One region of the Chryseobacterium lactis genome, then DNA from elsewhere that is predicted to be linked to it. Evidence: riboswitches for the same ligand, from Rfam matches in the RefSeq annotation. Region 1 holds a riboswitch; each other region holds the start of a gene.

Region 1 (7,557 bases):
ATATCTCCCTGATCAGGTCTGCTTTTCCTACTGCAATTCCTCCCAATACTCTTCCCTGCCCATCGATCAACTTCGTTGCTGAATGTACAACAATATCTGCACCATATTTAATAGGCTGTTGCAGATAAGGTGTTGCAAAACAATTATCTACAATAAAGATCAGATTATGCTTTTTGGCAATCTGTCCGAAAAACTCCAGATCCAGGATTTCAATAGCCGGATTGGTGGGAGTTTCAAGGTATAAAATCTTTGTATTAGGTTTGATATATTGTTCCACATTCTCTGCATCTCCAGCTTTGAAATAGGTGGTTTCAATATTCCATTTCGGGAAATATTTGGTAAATAAAGTATGGGTAGATCCGAAAACGGACTGACAGCTTACGATATGATCTCCGGCATTCAGCAATGCTGCAAATGTCGAATAGATAGCTGCCATTCCTGTTGCAAATCCGTATCCTGCTTCAGCACCTTCCATTTTTGCAATCTTTTCAGTAAACTCTGTTACGTTCGGATTTGAAAAACGGCTGTATAGATTCTTAGGCTTTTCTTCCGCAAAACTGGCTCTCATATCTTCTGCATCCTGAAAAATAAAGCTGGACGTAAGGTATAAGGGTGTAGTATGCTCATCAAACTGGGTTCTCTCGGTTTGGGTTCTTATTGCTGATGTTTCAAAATTTTCCATATAGTTTTAATTGATTTACCAATGTATCTGTATCGGGTCTATTAAATTTGATATAATTTTATTCTACCTTAATCTAAATCATCCCTTCGGGATTATCACCATTAATACATTGTACTTTTTAATTTGTTTAATTATTTGGTTTCACTTACTCTTAAAATATCTCCGAAAACTCCTCTTGCCGTTACTTTTGCTCCGGCACCTGCTCCCATGATCACGATTGGGTTTTCACCATAACTTTCTGTATAAATTTCAAAGATCGAGTCTGAACCTTTCAGTTGTCCTAATGCTGAAGTTGCAGGAACAGAGATAAGCTTTACATCCAGTTCACCTTTGTCTTTCTGTAAATCACCATGCAGGTCACCAACATACCTCAACACATGACCAGGTTCCTGGCTTTCTTTTATTTTTTGATATTCCTCGTCAAGTTCATCCAGTTTTGAAAGGAATTCTGATTTTGAAACTGCTAGTAAGCTTTCCGGAACCAGGTTTTGAATATTGATATCATCAAATTCATTGATTAAATCTAATTCTCTTGCCAGGATCAGTAATTTTCTTGCTACATCATTTCCTGATAAGTCTTCTCTTGGATCCGGTTCTGTGAAGCCTTTTTCCAATGCTTCGTTGATGATTGTTGAGAACTTATCGTCTCTTAGAGAAAAATTGTTGAAAACATAACTCAGGGTTCCTGAGAATACTCCTTTGATTCGGGTGATATTTTCTCCTGAAAGATGTAGTAATTTGATGGTATCAATCAAAGGAAGTCCTGCTCCTACATTGGTTTCGTACAGATAACGTCTGTTGTTTTTGTTCAACGTATATCTTAGTTTACGATACTCTTCGATAGGAAGTGTATTAAATATTTTGTTGGACGAAACCAGATCAAATCCGTTTTCTGCCAGAGCCTGATAGTTTTTAACAAAATCTTTACTTGCCGTATTATCCACAACGATAAGATTTTCCAATTGATTTTCTTTGGAGAAATTGATCAATTCTTCAACATTAGAAGGACTTTCGGCTGTGATCACCTCATCGCTCCAGTTAGTACCAAATCCTTTTTTATTGAAAGCAATTTTCTTAGAGTTGGCTACAGCTACTACTTTAAGATCTATTTTTTTACGTCTTTTAATTTCTTCTGAAGACTCCAGTACCTGCTGTATCAAAGTCTTTCCTACATTTCCATGGCCAATAATTGCCAGATGAACGGTTTTCGGTTTTTTGAAAATTTCAGATTCAATGATGTTTCTGGTTTTTTCATCTTGTGAGGAAGTCACTACAATGTTTACTCTGTTTTCACCTGCTACCTGATTCAGCAACAATGGGAAAACATTATTTCTGGCCAGTTCAGCAAAGACTTTATTGAAATCTTCTGCGACAAAACCAATGACAGAAACATTGTTGATACTGTATATCTGGGAAACTTTTCCTGATTTTCTTTCCGGCTCAAATTCGTCAATAAGACAAGCTACTGCCTTTTCGGCATCATTCTCTTGTACTAAAATGGATATTCCGTTTTCTATCGCTTGCTGAGAGATTACCCCAACACTGATACGCGCTAAAGTAAGCGCTTTAAAAATTCTTCCGTCAATACCGATTTCTCCTAAAAAATCTTCTCCTTCAAATTTGACGATTGATCTGTTCTTTAAAAATTTTATTTCGTTAGCATTTTTCATTTCTCTATAAAATGTTTTTTATGATATTATTTAATTGTTGATATTCCATTAGGAAGGCATCGTGCCCGTGTATAGATTGGATCTCGTGATACGAGACATTTTCCTTTTTCGCTTTTAGATTTTCAAAACACATTCGGATTTCAGAAGCTGGAAAGAACAAGTCTGTATCAACGGAGATCATGTGCATTCGTGCCTGTATTTTCTCCAACATGGATTCTTCAGCGTTAATATTCATCAACAAATGATTCATCAGTTTATACGCTTTTAAACTAAACCTTTCGTTTAGTGCATCACCATGGAATAATAACCAATCCTCCGATTCTAATCGTTGTTTGTCCTTATTGTATTTGTTTTGAAATCTGTCATTAAGCGATTGTGGAGTTCTATAGCACAACATGGCATGAATTCTGGCTTTTTGTAATGGCTCTTCTTTTTCGTTTAATAAAAATTTCTGAACCAGACATTGTGCATGAAGCCAATCGTGAGTTCTGTAATCACAAGCTATCGGAATAAAGATCTCTGCCAGTTCAGGCTGCTTCGTAAGCATTTCCCAGGCAATTCCTCCACCGAGTGAGCCTCCAATAATGGCGTATACTTGTTTTATATGTAAAGCTTGCAGCCCTTTCAGAAACAGATTTGCTATATCTGAAGGTGTAAAGTCTTCATAGTCATCAATTAAATAATTATCGTAACCGTTTCCGGGAATATTGAAACACAGAACCGTGTACTTTTTGGTATCAATCACCTGATTTTCTCCGATTAACTGCTTCCACCATCCTTTTTCTCCGGCAACATTTGAATTCCCGGTGAGCGCATGATTGATGAGTATAATAGGAGCTGTAAACAGGTCTTTCCCGAAAAGCTCATAGCTTAACGAGATATGGTATTCCTTATTGGAATTTGTTTGATACGAAAGATTAATATAGTTTAGTTCTGTTTTCAATTCTATTATTTTAATACAATTGAAAATGCCACAGGAAATGGCTGAAAAGAACTTCAGTAAGTTATCTGTCCAAAATTATTTGGTAGAACGTAGCACCTTCTTTGCTTGCGCAAAGGGTTGCTAAGGTTTCATAGGGTCTAATCCCTCAACCTTTCTTGATAACATTTTCAATATTTGAATGAACGAATGGTGCAAAGGTAGTTCTTTTCTTTGAAATTCAAAAAAAAATTAATTTAATATTTAAAAAAGAGCTTAAATACAAGTATTTCAAGGGTATATTAAGAATTCTTCAGATGAAAAAAATTGGAATTACTTTTCAAAAAAACTAACTTCGTGTAGAAAAATGATGAAATATGATTGCTGAAAAAGAAAGATTACAGGATACAAAATGGAAAAACTGGGGACCTTATGTAAGCAACCGGCAATGGGGAAATGTCCGTGAAGATTACAGCCCAAACGGAAATGCGTGGAACTATACCAATCACAATAATGCAGAAAGCTATGCCTACCGTTGGGGTGAAGAAGGGATAGCCGGAATTTCTGATGTAAAGCAAATTTTCTGTTTTGCTTTTTCATTTTGGAATAAAAATGATAAGATTATAAAGGAACGTTTCTTTGGATTAAGCAATCCTCAGGGAAATCATGGTGAGGATATTAAAGAGATTTTTTATTATCTGGACAATACACCGACCCATAGTTATATGAAAATGGTGTATAAGTATCCCATAAATGCATTTCCTTATGATGATCTTGTGAGCGAAAACGGAAAACGCAGCAAAAAGGAACCTGAATATGAACTTTTTGACACAGGAATTTTCGATCACGATGAATATTTTGATATTTTTATTGAATACTGCAAAGGGGATCACAACGATATTCTGGCCAGAATAACGGTCTGCAACCGCAGTCAACGCGACGCTCCTATAGTAGTGATGCCCACTGCATGGTTCAGAAATAACTGGAAATGGGGCTACAATACTTATAAAGGTCAATTGAATGCCTCTCACAACGGATGTATTGATATTAATCACGACAGTATTTCACTTAAGAAACTATATTCAAGAAATATAAATGGACACAGTGTATTCTGCGATAACGAAACCAACAATTCCAAACTGTACGGTACTCCTCAAACTGAGGAAAATTATTACAAAGACGGGATCAATGATTTTGTCATTCATGGGACAAACACAATACATCCGGAACAGAGAGGAACAAAAGCTTCTTTCGTTATAGAGGAGCTTATTGAAGCCGGACAATGCAAAGTTTTTGACTTCAGATTATGTCCTGATGAAAGGGATGAACCTTTTGACCGGTTTGATGAAATTTTCAATACAAGAATTTCAGAGACAGAGGAATTTTACAATGAAGTTCAAAGCGATCCTATTAACGATGATGAAAAGAATGTTCAACGGCAGGCCTTTGCAGGACTTCTATGGAATAAACAGTTTTATCATTATAATGTCGGAAAATGGTTAAAGGGTGACCCCAATTTTGAAGCTCCCAGAGACTTCAACAACTATGTAAGAAATACGGAATGGAATCATCTTCACAACAAGGATATTATTTCGATGCCTGATAAGTGGGAATACCCATGGTATGCAACGTGGGATCTTGCTTTTCATTGTGTTCCGCTTTCTATTATTGATGCCGAATTTGCAAAAGGGCAGCTTTTATTACTGACGAAGGAATGGTATATGCACCCTAACGGACAGCTTCCTGCCTATGAATGGAATATGAGTGATGTAAATCCGCCGGTACATGCATGGTCTTGTTTCAGGGTTTTTAAAATTGATGAAAAAAATAATGGAAAACCGGATTTGCTTTTCCTGGAAAAAGTGTTCCAGAAACTGCTTCTGAACTTCACCTGGTGGGTGAACCGAAAGGATAAAAATGGTAAAAATATTTTTGGTGGTGGTTTCCTTGGACTTGATAACATCGGAGCTTTTGACCGGAATATGGAACTAAAAGATGGGCAGCATCTTGAGCAGGCAGACGGAACAAGCTGGATGGCAATGTATGCTCTCAATATGATGCGGATTGCGATGGAACTTGCTCAGTATTATCAGGTATATGAAGATATGGCTATCAAATTTTTTGAGCATTATTTATATATTGCTGAAGCGATGGAAAACCTGGGCGAAGGAACCAGAGGCCTCTGGAATGAGGAAGACGGCTTCTTTTATGATGTGCTGCAGCTTGGAAACGGAGATAGTGTTTCTTTAAAATTAAGAAGTATTGTCGGATTAATTCCACTTTTTGCAGTAGAGATTGTGGATCACCGATTATTGGAAAAGATGCCCAATTTTAAAACCAGAATGGAGTGGATTTTAAAAAACAAGCCAGAACTCACGAAACTGGTTTCCCACTGGGATGAGGAAGGACAAGGCAGAAAACATCTGATGAGTATCCTCCGTAAAAACAGGTTGACAAAGGTACTAAGCAGAATGCTTGATGAGAAGGAGTTTCTAAGTTCTTACGGAATTCGTGCTATGTCTAAAGTCTATGAAGAAAATCCATTTGTGTTCTCTGTTCATGGTACGGAAAACATGGTTTATTATACTCCTGCAGAAAGTGACAGTAGAATGTTTGGCGGAAACAGTAACTGGCGTGGCCCGATCTGGTTTCCGATCAACTTCCTTATTGTGGAAAGCCTGCAGCGTTTTCATTATTATTATGGAAACAGTCTTAAAGTAGAGCTACCAACGGGAAGCGGTGATAAAAGAAATCTTGATGAAGTGGCTCAGAATATCAGCAAAAGACTTTGTTCGATCTTTTTAAAAGACGAAAATGGCCAACGAGCTTTCAATGGAGGAAATCCAAAGCTTAATTATGATGAGCATTTTAAAGATTATATCACCTTCTTCGAATATTTCCATGGAGATAACGGCCGAGGCGTGGGAGCTTCTCATCAAACGGGATGGACTGCTACGGTAGCAAAACTCATTAAACCCCGATTAACATTATAAAAATGATCAAGCCTCTTTTGAAGAGGCTTTTTTTATTTTCAAATTAATTATATAAAAAAACGCTTTAACTTGTAGATATCCAATAATTTGTTACTTTTGTAAAAAACACAAACAAATGAAAACACAATATGTCTTCCCGCACTGGCATGGCGGAATCTGTACAAATCTTGTACATTATTTATTCAAGAGGATCTCTTATTTTTTCACCCGTCATTTTAGACAACCCAAATTCTTTTCCAAGTAAGCTTAAATAGCATTTGAGAGATCAGATGTGCCATTTTCATATTAAAAAAACACTAAACAATTACTCATGAAAGCAAAATTATTCTATCTGCTGGTTCTTTTCATAACCAGCTTGGGATTGAAAGGTCAGACCGTAACCTTTTCCGATTCTAATTTTAAAGCAAAATTACTTTCGGCATCATCCGGTAATACGATTGCGAAGGATCTCAATTCAAATTATTTTAAAATTGACGCCAATGGTGATGGAGAAATCCAGATCAGTGAGGCATTACAGGTAAGTGAGCTCAATATCTCATTTTACGGCGGAAACTTTTCAGGGACTACCATAAGTTCTATTAATGGGATTAAAAGTTTCTCCGCATTAAAGACTTTTCAACTTCAAATCGGAAATACAAGCTATTACTCCGGAGCTGTTGATGTATCGAATATGTCAAGTCTAGAAAATGTAAACTTGTCAATAGATTTTAAAGGCTCATCGAATCATGACATCAATCTTCAAAACTGCAGTGCTCTTAAAACTTTGGATGCAGGTTTTATATATGCTTCACCTGGTATCAGCTTCACAGGATGTACAGCATTGACTGATATAAAATTAAAAGGTTATCATGATCTATACGGTACCGCTCCTGTCAGTTTATCCAATCTTAATTTTGGCACTATTACTACATTAAAATCTCTTTATATTGAAAACATCAACATCAATACTTTATCACTTCAGGGTTGTAATGCATTGGAGGAGTTGACGCTTAAGGAATATTTTAACAATACCGTCAGTAATCCTTTAAATCTGGCTAATCTACCAGGTCTTAAAAAGCTGATACTCAACAAATACAATATAACACTGGATGCTCATAGCTGCCCCAATCTTACCTCAATTACCGGTGGAAATATTACTGATCTGAATGTACAGGACTGCGCCAATCTGGTGGATTTAAAAGTTGCATCATTCAACAACACGATGAATGTAAAGAACTGTACTCAATTAAAAACCATCTTTGGTATTGCCAATTGCAGCACCATCGATCTAAGTACGAGCAATTTGCAAAGTTT
Region 2 (7,557 bases), 180 kb from region 1:
GATATCATTCGAATCAAACAAATCTTTAAAGTACGGGTCAGCCATAAAGTTATAATAAAAACTTCCGGATGATGACACGTCCAGATAATGGAAAGCATAACTCGCATCCGATTGCTCCTGCGTTTGCCCGTGTCCCCAGATCCATTCTACATTGCTGATATCGTTGAAGCCATCTTTATATTTTTCGGCTGGCATCAAAGGAAATCCTTCTCTTGCAATTTTTGCCGATGCAGAAGCCTTGCTCCATTCTCCGGTATTTAAGTAGGTTCTTGCTAAAAGACCATTGACTACCGCACGGTTGATCTTGTCCTTATTATTTCGGTCATAATCTTTCAGCAGATTATCTGCATCCGTAAGATCACTTTTCACCAACGTATAAATATCTTCCAGACTTGCCTTTTTCTTGCCCTGTGTGGTAATTGTTGAAGGTTCCGTATAAATAGGAGCCGTCAAAGCCGTTTTATCCTTAAGATAGCTGAACTGATAAAAACTGGCAATATTCAGATAACAGAATGCACGTAAAGCTTTAGCCTGACCTTTTACCTGGTTCTTCTTTTCCTGGCTGCCTTCCGTTCCATCAATCTTTGCAATAACATTATTCATATTATTAATTGTGGAGTACAACATAGACCAGATAAACAACGGTCGACTGGCTGTGTTATTAGCCATTTCCGCAAACTGATATGTAGAAGCGAAACCATATTTATTGGTTAAAATTGCTACATCACTTCCCATAGCATCACTGGCTCTTAAAACGGTTGAATACCCGATATTGGCATAGGTAGTCCCATCATCGTTAAATTTAGCCCAGGTTCCGTTGATTACCGTTTCTGCACTTTCAGCTGTTTTAAAAACCTCCACCTGATTTGCCTGATTCGTGGGAGCTGTCTCCAGTTCACTTTCACAGCTTGTCAATGACCAAAGACCAACAAGAGCAAAAGATAAATATTTTAATTGTTTCATTGTTTCAATTTTAAAGGTTAAAGAGTGGCCTGAAGACCAAAAGTGATTGTTCTCATTGCCGGATATCTGTAATAAGTGGTACCATCCAGCGACTGCTCAGGATCCATTCCTTTATGTTTGTAGAAAGTCAGAAGATTTTCTGCCTGAACATAAATTCTGAATTTCTTCAATCCTATTCTTTCAAAATAATCCGAAGGAAGAGTGTAGCCCAAACTTATATTTTTAAGTCTCGCATACGTTCCTGAGTATAAAAATCTTGAAGATGGCGTTGTCCAGTTATTAGATATGGTGCTCACTGCCGGAACGTCGGTGTAACGGTTGTCCGGAGTCCATCTGTTCAGCATTTCTTCGCTCCATGCACGACCTCCCAGATTTCCACTATGCATAATTGAGGTATAGTCGGTATCTAAAATTTTTCCTCCGATTCTAAAGGTCAATAAACCTGAAAAATCAAAGTTTTTATAGCTGATACTTGTACTGATTCCTCCGGTTACTTTAGCCAATGCGGAACCTTGTATTGTTCTTGTGGCTTTCCCAACCTCTGAAGTCGTTCCTTCAACGGTATTTCCATTGGCATCAGTAGTAATTGTCTTCCACAATGGATTTCCGTTATTCGGGTCTACCCCCACCCATTCCGGGATATAGAAATCGTAAACAGAACCTCCTACCTGTAATAACTTGGTTCCGGATACGATAGACCCTTTCGGAAGTTTGGTAATGGTATTATTTAAAGTACTTAAATTCACATCTACATTCCATTGAAAGTCTTCAGTTTTAATGGGGGTTGTAAATAATGAAAACTCAAAACCCGTATTTTTAATCGTTCCGATATTGGCCGGAAAATCATTAATTCCTAATGACGGGGCTACCGGCATATTAAACAGAAGATCCTGGCTTTTACGCTGGAAGTATTCAACATTCCCTTTAATTCTGTTGTTAAGGATGGCAAACTCCAATCCTACATTTAAATTAAGATTGGTTTCCCATTTTACGTTCTCCGTCATTGCCTTTTCAAGAACAGTTCCCGGTTCACCCAGGTTATTATAGAATTTGTACAATTCCTGATAAGCGTAGTATAATGGGGATTTATTAGGTTGCAATAATTTGTCGTTCCCTTGTCCTCCGTAACTTGCACGAAGCGTCAGTTGATTGAAGAAGTTTAAGTTTTTAATAAAATCTTCATTCGAAATTTTCCATGAACCTCCTACGGACCAGAATTTCCCCCATCTGTTCCCCGCGGAGAATCTTGAAGACCCATCTGCTCTTCCTGAAGCGGATAAGAAATAAGTATTATTAAAATCATATTCCACTTTCCCCAGGAAGCTCAACAAGCTCACCTTCTCACTGTTTCCACTGAAACTTCCCAGTAATGCCGCAGCATCAGGCTCGTAGTAATAGGGAAGGGAAAACTGTGTTCTTGTTCCGGAAATCGTTTGATAATCGTATTTATAAAATTCCTGCCCTCCTAAAATATTGAAGTGGTGCTTCCCGAATTTTTTATCATAGGTCAGAATATTACTTGTCGTGTAGGACAATGTTCTGTTGTTAGATCTTGTTACCGAACCATTCGTTTCACTTCCCTGTCCGATTAATGGGTTTGAATAAAAATGTCCGTTATAATTCACCAAATCAACAGAGAAACTTGATCTGAATTTCAATTCAGGTAAGAAAGTAAAGTCAAGAAACCCTTTTCCTGAGAAGTTATCTTCCTTGTTTTCATTTTTATCTAAAGGTAATGTTGCTGCCGGATTTTCATTCTGCAGCGCACTGGTAGGTCTGTATTTTCCAAAATCATACACCCGATCTCCGTTGGCATTCAAGATATAAGAACCATCTCCATTCCTTTCATAGTAAGGGTAAAAAGAAGGAATTACTCTCGCTGCCTGAATAATATTACTTGATTTGGAGTCCGAAGAAGGCGGCGCTTGCTGAATACTGTTGGTATAGCTTAAGTTCACTCCAACGTTCAACCAGCTTTTCACTTCAGAATTGAGTTTTAATCGGGTATTGTATCTTTTAAACCCAGATTCTATCGCCATTCCTTTGTCATCAAGATATCCTAATGAAAAGAAATAATTACTTTTCTCACTTCCACCACTGATATCTAAATCGACCTGGTTTCTCGAAGCCACTCTTTGTAAAATATCTCTCCAGTCATCATTCCATAATGCTCTTGCTCCCGGCAATAGCTTTCCGTCCGTTCCTACCGGTTTAGGATAAGCAGCACCATAAGGGTTAATTGATAAACCTGTACCTGAAGTAAGATTATCTGTAGCCATCTGTGCAGCCTGCTGAGCATTGATTTGTCCGGATTGGTATCCGTTTCTCATCGCTTCCCAATACAATTGGAAATACTGATCTGTGTTAACCTGCTGGTAATCTTTTACCGCTCTGCTGGAAAAACCCTGACTGATATTTAAGTTGACTCTCGCCTCTCCTTTTTTCCCTGATTTCGTTGTAATGATAATAATCCCATTGGCTCCTCTTGAACCATACAGTGCACTTGCCGTAGCATCTTTCAGAACACTGATAGACTCAATATCATTAGGACTGATCGCGTTGATATTCCCATCAAAAGGAATCCCGTCAACTACATACAAAGGATTACTGTCGGCACTGATGGAACCAACTCCTCTGATTCGAATCGTAGCTGTAGAACCCGGCTGCCCTGAGGCAGTGGTCGTCTGAATCCCAGGAACCTGCCCTTCCAGAGCTTTTGTAATATTGGTAACAGGTCTGTTGTTAATTTTATCGCTGGAAATAGTAGATACTGAACCGGTGTAGCTGTTTCGCTTTGCTTTTCCATAAGCCACCACAACGACTTCGTCAATCTCTTTTTCTTTAAGACTATCTTTTTTAGGATTGGAATTCTGTCCGCTTACTGTGGTAATTCCCAGAAAAAATGCAGCAACAGGTGGAACCCAAACTTTATAACTAATTAATTTTTTGCTAATCATAATCAATTTTATTTACCATATATCAAAATTTTGCCCTTTGCAGAATAGTCAGCAAAGGGCATCGATATATACGATAAACCAATTGCTTATTTTTCCTTTAAAGGCTGAATGTAACACCTTACTCACGCAGGTTGTCAAGACTTCGCAGGGTCAGTTCCCTCCATCTTTCTTTATAAGCCGATCGAAATATGTTTGCAAAGCTATACATATTTAGTCTACAAAACAAGTAGACTTTAAATTTTATTATGATAAATTTTTAAAAATTAACAATTGATTTTATTAAAAACCATTAAAATAAAGTGTTACAGGAATTATTACTTTATCAAACATGACAAATATCATTAAGGATTCTTTAAAGTGAAAAACAAATAAAAAAACACTGATGCTTTAAAAGTATCAGTGTCGTTAGATGTATTAAAAGAAGACTTTATGCCTTTCTTGTAAGGGATATAAAGATCTTTTTTGTCCCGGAAACTTCCATACACCACCATTTAATTTCATACCATCGGTAGGTATTACCATTGACCTGTACCTGAAGGTTGGTTGTTTCCACTTCAGCTGCAGTGGTCATCCAGTATACAATACCATCACTGTCTGTATTTTCAAAATCACCTGGAGCCAGTGTTACATTAAGATTGGTTTTATTTTGATTCACCTGAGTAGCAAATGACTGATAGCTGATGAGTTGGGAAGTACTCGCTCTGTTATAAATTCGTGGATAATAATAAGCACTGCTGTTTCCCTGTAAAGAAACTTCTATCCCATCGATGGTTGGAAGAGGCTGCAATCCATTGGAAGCGACGTAGCTGCTTAGATTAAAACTGGTGTTGGCAGCAGTTGCATTGGGCACTGAATAGATTGCGGTAATGGTTTCTCCGATATTCAGAACTTCCGCTCCTACTGTAGCAGTACATGTAGCTGCCCCAAACATTCCAGGAATCGTAAATGATGCTGTATTTGGTGATGAGGAAGAGGGCGTACCAGTTACAAAATAAGTCAACAGCCCGCCACCATTGGATAATGTTCCTCCTTGTAATGTAGCGGTTAGTCCTGTCACACCGGTAGAAGCAATAGCACTTCCAGCCGGGTATGTTCCTCCATTTCCTCCATTATAGGGAATTGTCATTGTTCCGTTATACAGCTGCCCCGCCGTATAAGTAGGTGGACTTAATTTTGCTCCAGAGCAATTCAAAGATGAGATCTGCGGAGTAACAGCGGTATTATTAATCAGACTTCGCCATTCAGAACCATTCCAGTAGACATATCCTGCATTTTTCAGATTCCCGGTTCCTGTATTATACACCAGAAGACCCGTTGCCGGATTAGGCACTGTAATCACATCTGTATTTGAATTGAGTGGCACCCTGGGAAACAAAACTCCTTTTTTCTTATTCGCAGCCAGGCCATCTGTATTTATATCCAGTAAAGCCGAAGCATCAGGCAAAATAGTACCTATTCCCACGCTTCCTGTAGGAGTAATGGTAAAGTCGTTGGCTTGTTGTACAGGGGTTGGAATTCCGGTAGCGGGATTATCTTTTCCTCCGTCTACATGAAATATTCCTTGCGGGTTAGGGGTATTAATTCCTACTTGTGAATGTGCCATTGCAGAAATTGCAAGGCCTAGTAATAATAGTCTTTTTTTCATCTCGAAATAATTTTAAATGATCTTAAAAATTGAATGTTTGTTTTAAAAATTAAAACTTGTGTTTATATAATAACATTTGTGTTTAAACTTTGGTAAAGAAAACTTTGCACATAATAAAAAGCAATTACTTGCAACAATTGATTGAAAACTAGAAAAATATCATCATTACCTACTATAATTTTCCAATAATTTCACTAAATTTCGTTGTAAAAAAGAAAATATTACACAACAACCTTTTACAGCTGAAAGCGCTTAAAATTCTATTGCCCGATCAATGTTTAAGTTTTAAAAATCCATTTCAGCAAATGTATTCGTAAAAGAGAAGCAAGAAAAAAGAACTATCAATGAAAATCCAGAAAATAGCTTAAACAATACATTAAATTGATTATCAGATAAATACCAAAGTCATTTATTAAAAATCATTTATAAATCTCAGTTAACATTAATTTTAAATGACACCATTAAATATAAAAAACGAAAAAACAGAAAAATTGAAACTTGAACTGATGGATAGATACATCATTCTCATGCTCTTCATCTTAACGGTTTATCTTTTTATTTTCACTTTTTATATTCATTATAAAATGATGTCATGGTATTTGGCCACAGGAATTATTTTACTTGGTCTCACGTATCCTTTTTTACGGAAAAAATACACTCCGAATACTCTTGTAAGAGCCTATCTGATTGTTGCTCCTTTATACAATTTTTATATCATGCTAGCTTATTGGGGAAATTCTGTAGCCGGATTTTGCTGGTTATTACCAATCCCTTTGGGGGCTTATATATTTTTTTCCAAGAAAGAGGTAATTTGGTTTACCGCCTACACTTTACTCACCATCATCACGGCTATTATCGTAGCGAATACAATTGATTTCAACTTCCCGCATCACTCTCATCAGGAAGTATTGCTTACAGATATTCTTCTGTTTATCTCCAATATCCTGATTATTGCCTTACTTATTTATTATAAGGACATATTAAAGAAACAGGAATTCATACACCGGTTCAATAATCGGATTATGGAAGTTAAAAGTCCCTCAGATACGATTATCGATATTGAAGGGATGGAAAAATTATTTGAGAGAATAGAAACGGCCATGAATAAGGATCTGCTTTTTAAGGATATCAAATTTAATCTTTCAAGACTCAGTGTTGTTCTGGATGTCAACAGTTCCTATATTTCCAAAGCGATCCGGTATAAGGGATATCCTAATTTTAACACCTACCTTAATCAATACAGGATCGATTATGTAAAAAAACTCTTTACTGAAACAGACTTTCAAAAAGCAACTTTAATGTATGTTTATACGGAAGCCGGGTTTTCCAACCAGTCTACCTTCAACAGAGTCTTCAAGCAAATTGAAGGAATCACTCCTTCAGAATATATTCAGCAAAATCTAAAAACGACGAATACACAGGATCTTTAGAAAATATCTATCTTTGGGTAAATTTTTTATATGAAAGTTTTGATTATAAACGGGCCTAATCTGAATCTTTTAGGCACCAGAGAACCGGAAATCTATGGAAATGTTTCTATGGAAGATTATTTGGAAAATCTTAAATATGAGTTTCCTTCTCATGAACTGAACTATTATCAATCCAATATTGAAGGGGAACTTATCAACAGACTTCAGGAAGATGATTTTGATGCAGTTGTCATTAATCCCGGAGCTTTTACTCATTATTCTTACGCGATCGCTGATTGTTTAAAAAATATACAGAAACCGAAAGTAGAGGTTCACATCAGCAATATTTACAAGAGAGAAGAATTCAGGCAAAAGTCTGTAACAGCAGCTAACACAGATGCTGTTTTATCCGGATTCGGAATGGATGGATACAGATTGGCCATACTTAGTCTAAAGTAAATGAATTTCTCTGTTTCATGCAGAAAATAATATTCTCTCGCAGATTGCGCGGATTATGCAGATTTTAAACTTAAGAAGCTTATTTTTATAACACAAGCATTTGCATAATCTTCGACAAAAAAAG
Region 3 (7,557 bases), 930 kb from region 1:
GATGTTCCCCAACTTTCCCTACCCAACTTCCTGAAAGCTGGATTGCATCTTCATGTATTTTCTGAGCAAAGCTGTTATTGTAGATCGTAAAACAGAAAAGTATAATTAAAATATTTTTCATTGAATTTGGATATGCATTTTTTTAAACCTTCTACAGTTAAAATAACTTTTATAAAGTTACTTATAAAGTCAGAAACCCGCAATTTATAATCATTATAAATATCAATTGAAATCAGTGATTTTACTCATGTTTTTTAGGGAAGCCGTATTTTTGCACAAACAAAAATTGAATGGACTTTAGATATCAGGATCCGTATCCAATTCAGAAAGATGATACGGTGTATAAAAAGCTTACATCAGATTATGTAAAGGTAGAAAAGCTGGGTGACAGAGAAATTCTAAGTATCGATCCGAAAGGATTGGAACTATTGGCTGAAGAAGCCATGGCAGACGTTTCTTTTATGCTGCGTTCTTCCCACCTGGAAAGCCTGAAAAGAATCATTGATGATCCTGAAGCTACAGACAATGACAGATTCGTTGCCTATAACTTATTACAAAATGCTGCTGTAGCCGTAGAAGGAGCACTTCCTTCTTGCCAGGATACAGGAACTGCTATTGTGATGGGTAAAAAAGGTGAAAATGTATACACAGGAGTAGATGACGGGGAGTTTTTAAGCCGTGGAATTTACAATACCTATCAAAAAAGAAACTTAAGATATTCTCAGGTCGTTCCTTTGACAATGTTTGACGAGAAAAATTCAGGATCAAACCTTCCTGCACAGATTGATATCTATGCTAAAAAAGGAGATTATTACGAATTTTTATTTCTGACAAAAGGAGGAGGATCTGCCAACAAAACGTTCCTGTACCAAAAGACAAAATCTTTATTGAATGAAAAATCTCTTGAAGAATTTATCAAAGACAAGATTTCAGACCTTGGAACGGCAGCTTGCCCGCCTTATCACCTGGCATTGGTGATTGGTGGAACTTCAGCAGAAGCCAACCTTGCTGCAGTGAAAAAAGCTTCAGCGAAATATTATGACAACCTTCCAACAGAAGGGAATGAGGCCGGCCAGGCTTTCAGAGACCTTGAATGGGAAGCGAAAGTTCAGAAAATATGTCAGGAAAGTGCGATCGGAGCTCAGTTTGGGGGTAAATATCTTACTCACGACGTTAGAGTGATCAGACTTCCTCGTCATGCGGCTTCTTGCCCCGTAGGAATGGGAGTTTCTTGTTCTGCTGACAGAAATATCAAAGGAAAAATTACTAAAGAAGGAATCTTCCTTGAACAATTGGAGCAAGATCCAAAGAAATTCCTGCCAGCTACTCCGCCACACCTGGAAGAAGCTGTTGAAATAGATTTGAATAAGCCGATGCCGGAAATTTTAGCAGAGCTTTCAAAATATCCGGTTAAAACAAGATTAAAATTAAACGGAACTTTAATTGTGGCCAGAGATATCGCTCACGCAAAGATTAAAGAAATCATCGACAGTGGAAAACCAATGCCGGAATACTTTAAAAACCACCCGATCTATTATGCAGGACCTGCAAAAACTCCGGAAGGAATGGCGTCAGGAAGCTTTGGGCCAACAACAGCGGGAAGAATGGACGTTTATGTAGATGAATTCCAGAGCCACGGTGGAAGTATGGTGATGCTGGCAAAAGGAAACAGAAGTAAAGATGTTGCTGATGCTTGCCATAAATATGGAGGTTTCTATCTTGGATCCATTGGAGGACCTGCTGCAATTCTTGCAAAAGAAAATATTGTGTCTGTGGATGTTGTAGATTTTCCGGAGCTGGGAATGGAAGCAGTAAGAAAAATTGAAGTTAAAGATTTCCCTGCATTCATCATTACCGACGATAAAGGAAACGACTTCTTTGCTGACCTTGCCCATTAAAATCTATATAGAATTAAAATAAATAATAAAATAGAGCACTGATCTTTTGTGTAAAAAGGAAAAAAGTTCTATTTTTGCCTAAAATCTTTAAGAGAATGATAACGATTTTATCAGCATTTTGGCCGTTCTACCAGTTCCTATGGACTATATTCTTCATTACTATGTTCTTAGTAGGATTCTGGTGTATTTTTATGTTCTTCGGATTAGTAATCCCAATGTGGCTTACTGAAGGTTTGAAGGAGTATTTCGGAAAAGTGAAGCCTTTCGATCCTGAAGATATCAGAAGAAAGCTTGTTTCTGAGCAGGAAGGTGTAGAGGTTATTTATAGCCAGCCGAAAGGGAACGGACCTTTCATTCATGATCACGGACATCATCATTAATTGATTGTCATTGCTTTTTCACCTTAATTCTGAAAAAGTAATATCAAAGCAAAACAACATATATAAACCGCTTAATTTTTTTAAGCGGTTTTTCTATTTATTGTTTCTGAGATTTTCCGGAGATACTCCGAATTTCTTTTTAAATGCCCTGGTAAAATTCTGAATGTACTCATATCCACATTCAATAGCAATCTCTTTGATCATCATTTCATTGTTTGTAATGAGCTTCCTTGCCTTAAGCATTCTTAGTTCCGAGATGTAATGAGAAATTGTCGTGTGATATTGTGCCTTGAATTCCTTTCTGATAATATTCTGATTCATTCCCACCATTTTTCCTATTTCTTCGGCTTTTATATTCCGATGGTAATTTTCATCAATGAATTTTTTAACCATCTTACCAATCTCAGGAGTTGATTTTAAAGTGTTCTTCCCGTTAAACTGCTCAAAGATCAGAATAAGAAGTTTGATGATTTCTGTTTCTACAAATAATTTCTGTAAAACGCCTTTTTTAGAATAATTCATAATTTCATTGATAATCATATGCATCTCAACCGTCATATCAGGAGGAGTTTCCTTATGCAGAAATATAAAATTATTATGAATCATATTTTCCAGAATTTCTGCACTTTCCAGATTATCTTCAGGATTGATGAGGTTGAAAATATAGCTGTAATTAATTTGAATTTGAAGGTATTTCAGCGTTTCGTGGTTTTCTGTCCACAATTCGGCCACACTTTCTTCAGAAGAATAATGAAGGATGTATTGATTTTTCTTGAATGAAAACGAGGTGCCACAATCCTGAGCTTCCATATTGATATTCTGACTAAGCAAAAACAGAAGATTAAAACTGGATTTTCCTTCAAGCATATGAGATTTGAAAGACGGCCTGGCATCTGAATCTTCCTGCATTACAATTTTGATGTCCTGAGATCTGAACAGAAACCCATTTTTAGATTGATTCCTCATACGACATATTTTTACAGCCATGGTACAATTTACATATATAAAATACCGCCCAGGATAACCAAAAGTTCGGAAATGATAACTCAGGGAAAATATTGAGAGGTACTTTTGCGCAAAATTAAATTAAATTTAGAATAATTAAAAATAATATTTACTATGTTTCAATATTTACATTTTGCAGTAAGGAAAATCAGAGCCGGATTGGTGCTGCTTAGTATCGCAGGAAGTGGCTTATATGCTCAGGGTACACCATTAACCTGTAATAATACAGATCCCGGAACAAATCCCGGAGATGTTGGATGTGTTGCCTTTACTTATCTGGGCCAGCAGGTTTCTTATGCAACTGTAAGAGGAGCAGACGGAAAGGTCTGGCTTCAGCAGAATCTAGGAAGTTCGAAGGTTGCTACATCTGTGGCAGACGAGGATTCATACGGAGATCTTTTTCAGTGGGGAAGATGGGATGATGGCCACCAGTTGAGAAATTCTTCTACAATGTCTCCTCCAACGCCAAATAATCCCGCAGGAATTACCACAGGATCTTATATCATCGGATCTCCGTCATGGTGGGCAGGATTTGCTGCCACAGATACTTGGATAGATAAAGGACCTAATGATGCTAAAGAAAATACAGGTGTAGACCCTTGTAAGGCTTTGGGAGGAGAGTGGAAAATGCCTTCTCAGGCGGAATGGACAGGCATTGTAAATGCAGAAAGTATTTCAAATCCGGCCACGGCTTTTGCCAGCCACTTAAAATTACCTGCCGGAGGATATAGAGGATCCAGCAATGGAGATTTTACATTTGTAGGACAAAGAGGATATTTCTGGAGTTCTGATACTTCCGGAATTGGTGGAAAGTATTTATATATTGGTAATATCCTTGCTAATCCTTCTTCTGGGGCACCAAGAGGTCAGGGATCATCAGTAAGATGCATTAAGCCGTCTTCTTCTCTGGGAACTTCTGAAACAAGACCAAATACAATCGCAGTAGGTATTTATCCTAACCCAACCAATGGAATTCTGATTGTGAAAGTGGACAGCAGTATTCAAACAGCAAGCGTAACCAATGCGGTAGGGCAAAAACTTAATGTAGGGTTTTCCGGTAACCAGATTGATATGACCGGTTTACCAAATGGGGTATATATCGTAGAATTAAAATTAAAGAACGGTCAGTTAATTTCTAAAAAGGTTATAAAAAAATAATGCTTTTTCAACAAAAGAATCAGCATGCATACCGAAGTTTCGGTTAAAATATAGTTCATTACAATTACTTTTATTGGAAGGCTCATGAAATTTTCATGGGTCTTTTTTATTGGAGATAATTTTAAAAGAAGTGCAAAGAAACAAAAACACGGAATAGAGGAAACATAAAAATAAAATCAATTAATCAACGGGAAGATCAGCTTTTTTGCATATTTAAAAAAATAGTCTACTTTTGCAGTAGATTTATCAAGAAAGGTGGAGGGATTTGGCCCAATGAAACCTTAGCAACCTACACAATTCCAGAAGTGTAAAGGTGCTAATTCCAACCCGAAAGGGGAGATAAGTGAAGTCAATATTCTTATATGAATTCCATTTCTTGAAGTCTTGTATATCCGCAGAATCATCTGCCGGAATGTAGTATTAATTGGCAAGAACAGAAAATGAAAAAATTAAGTACGGCAGTATTGCTGCTGGGCACCATTTGGATTGCTGCGCAGGAGCAGGAAGAAAAGGGAAAGCAAATTGAAGACATCATTATTGTCGGAAACCGCAATGTTAAACGAACAAAACTGGAAACTCCGGTTCCGGTAGATGTTATTAATATTGAAAAAATACAAAAGGCCTCTCCTCAGATCACCGCTCAGGATCTTCTGAACTATGTAATTCCGTCATTTAATGCTGTAAGACAATCTGCCTCAGACGGAACAGAACATATTGACCCTGTCACTTTAAGAGGAATGGGGCCAGATCAGGTACTGGTGCTGATAAATGGTAAACGAAGACATACAACCTCTTTGGTAAACTATCAGAATACCGTAGGAAATGGATCTGTAGGAACAGATTTAAGTACTATTCCTGTGATTTCTATTGACAGGATAGAAGTGTTAAGAGATGGTGCGGCAGCACAATATGGTTCCGATGCTATTGCGGGAGTTATCAATATTATTCTAAAAAAAAATGCGGGAGCTTCAGCAAGTATTACGTATGGGCTGAGCGGAAGAAATGACGGGGACACCTATCAGGCAGCAGCTAATTACGGAACTTCTTTAGGAAAAACGGACAGTTATATCAATTTTTCACTACAATTAAGCCACAGAGGAAAAACCACAAGGACCCAAAATCATGATCTGATTGTTTATGACCAGTCCAATCTTAATGTGGTCAATAATAACGGGGCTATTACGGCCAATGGAATTTCATTACCCAATGTTTCCCCGATTGCGACAGGAGTTTATAACAATTCTTTCGCCTATGATTTTGCGGGAACAGGAAGTCAGATCTCAAGAGCATATGACGATGCTTTGATAGCTCAGAACGGGCTTTCAAGGGATGATTTCAACTTTCAGATCGGAGATGCACAAATCAGACAGGGACAGCTGTTTTTTAATGCAGAATATCCTTTTAATGATCATTTTAAGCTGTATTCTTTTGGAGGATTCAGCGTTAAAGAAGGAAAAGGATTTGGATTCCGAAGATTGCCCAGTGAGACATTTAATGTGGTGTCGTCAATATATCCCAACGGATTTCAGGCGACTTTGGGATCTCAGGTCTACGATCTTTCCTATGCTGTTGGTACTAAATATAATGTAAACGATTGGTTTTTTGATCTGAGCAATACTTTTGGTAGCAATACTTTCAACTATAATGTAAACAATACCAATAATGCATCACTGGGAGCAAAATCTCCCACCAGCTTTTATGCAGGCGCTCATCAATTTCTTCAGAATACAATCAATCTGGATGTCTCTAAAAAAATCAGCAAATTTAATATTGGATTTGGAGGAGAATTCAGATTTGAACAATACCAGATTAAAGCCGGAGATGTGGCTTCCTATACTCAGTATGACGTTAATGGAAATGTAGCAACTCCGGGCTCAACGGTGATTGGAGCCGGAGGATCACAGTCTTTCATTGGCTTTTCACCGCAGAATGCAGTGAAAAAAGACAGACATTCAACAGCGGTCTATGCGGATATTTCATACGACCTCGATAAAAAACTGAATATTGATGCCGCTGCCAGATTTGAAAACTATTCAGATTTCGGAAATACGCTCAATGGTAAATTAGCGGTACGCTATGAGTTCATTAAAAACTATGCATTAAGAGCAGCTGTTGGTACAGGATTTAGAGCTCCTTCACTTCAGCAGCAGTATTTTAATAATTCCTATGCCGATATTTCTACTTCAGGTTCCGGAATTGTCACTAAAGGAATTTTTAATAATGACAGCAAAGCCGCACAGGTTCTTGGATTTAATCCTTTAAAACAGGAAACCTCTGTCAACGGAAGTGCCGGATTTACTTTAAAACCCGTCAAAGGCTTATTCATTACTTTAGATGGCTATATCATTAAGGTAAAAGACAGAATCGTTATTACCAGCAACATTACAGATCCCCGATTATCAGACCCTGATATTGTAGGAAAAGGAAATGAAGTGGAGAGCGGACGATTTTTTGCCAATGCTATTGATACAGAAACCAAAGGAGTAGATTTGGTGGTATCTTATGACTGGAAAGTAGGCGGTGGTAATTTAAATATCAACCTCGCCGGAAATTATACCGAGACAAAAATTACAGGATTTCATTTTCCCGAAAACTTAGGAACTCCTCAAAATCAATTCTTTGGTCCGGATCAGATTAATATTATTGAGTCTTTATCTCCAAAAACAAAAGCATCCCTGGGATTGAATTATGGCATCGGGAAATTTAATTTTCTCGTAAGAAACACGTATTTTGGTAAAGTAATAAGAGATGGCTATCCTTTTGGTGGTGTTCAGGAATTTTCACCAAAAATCGTCACAGATTTTAGTGTGGGATATGATATTACGAAAAATATCAACTTTACTGTGGGAGCCAATAATGTATTTGATGTCTTTCCTGATCTTCAGATCTATGAAAATTCATATTATGGAGTATTTAAATATGCTCCGGTGCAAATGGGAACATTGGGAAGTTATTTTTTCGGGAGACTTAATTTTAATTTTTAATCATTAAATGAGTACTACTTCACATCAGATTGGCTGGAAAACTGCTGCCGCAATTGTAGTTTCCAATATGATTGGTACCGGTATTTTTACAACGCTGGGTTTCCAGTTGTCGGATATTACCAATACCTACAG

Evidence for each region. A riboswitch is a leader RNA that binds a small molecule or an ion and turns the genes downstream of it on or off. The one in region 1 is predicted to bind S-adenosylmethionine.
Region 2: it holds a riboswitch for S-adenosylmethionine, as region 1 does, so the genes downstream of both, EG342_RS07385 (SusC/RagA family TonB-linked outer membrane protein) here and EG342_RS08230 (alpha/beta fold hydrolase) in region 1, are expected to answer to the same signal.
Region 3: it holds a riboswitch for S-adenosylmethionine, as region 1 does, so the genes downstream of both, EG342_RS04145 (TonB-dependent receptor plug domain-containing protein) here and EG342_RS08230 (alpha/beta fold hydrolase) in region 1, are expected to answer to the same signal.

Annotation. Positions count from the first base shown of each region.
Region 1 is NZ_CP033924.1:1,898,853-1,906,409, reverse strand. Features, by position in the region: gene EG342_RS08240 (O-succinylhomoserine sulfhydrylase) at 1-682, opposite strand, end outside; gene EG342_RS08235 (ACT domain-containing protein) at 814-2,352, opposite strand; gene EG342_RS08230 (alpha/beta fold hydrolase) at 2,357-3,295, opposite strand; SAM riboswitch class I at 3,354-3,460, opposite strand; gene EG342_RS08225 (MGH1-like glycoside hydrolase domain-containing protein) at 3,649-6,264, shown strand; gene EG342_RS08220 (DUF7619 domain-containing protein) at 6,575-7,557, shown strand, end outside.
Region 2 is NZ_CP033924.1:1,714,435-1,721,991, reverse strand. Features, by position in the region: gene EG342_RS07390 (RagB/SusD family nutrient uptake outer membrane protein) at 1-963, opposite strand, end outside; gene EG342_RS07385 (SusC/RagA family TonB-linked outer membrane protein) at 981-3,920, opposite strand; SAM riboswitch class I at 4,004-4,099, opposite strand; gene EG342_RS25345 (hypothetical protein) at 4,348-5,565, opposite strand; gene EG342_RS07370 (helix-turn-helix domain-containing protein) at 6,018-6,995, shown strand; gene EG342_RS07365 (type II 3-dehydroquinate dehydratase) at 7,026-7,433, shown strand.
Region 3 is NZ_CP033924.1:971,418-978,974, reverse strand. Features, by position in the region: gene EG342_RS04170 (hypothetical protein) at 1-121, opposite strand, end outside; gene EG342_RS04165 (fumarate hydratase) at 291-1,898, shown strand; gene EG342_RS04160 (hypothetical protein) at 1,994-2,278, shown strand; gene EG342_RS04155 (helix-turn-helix transcriptional regulator) at 2,372-3,244, opposite strand; gene EG342_RS04150 (T9SS type A sorting domain-containing protein) at 3,398-4,441, shown strand; SAM riboswitch class I at 4,682-4,787, shown strand; gene EG342_RS04145 (TonB-dependent receptor plug domain-containing protein) at 4,882-7,425, shown strand; gene EG342_RS04140 (APC family permease) at 7,433-7,557, shown strand, end outside.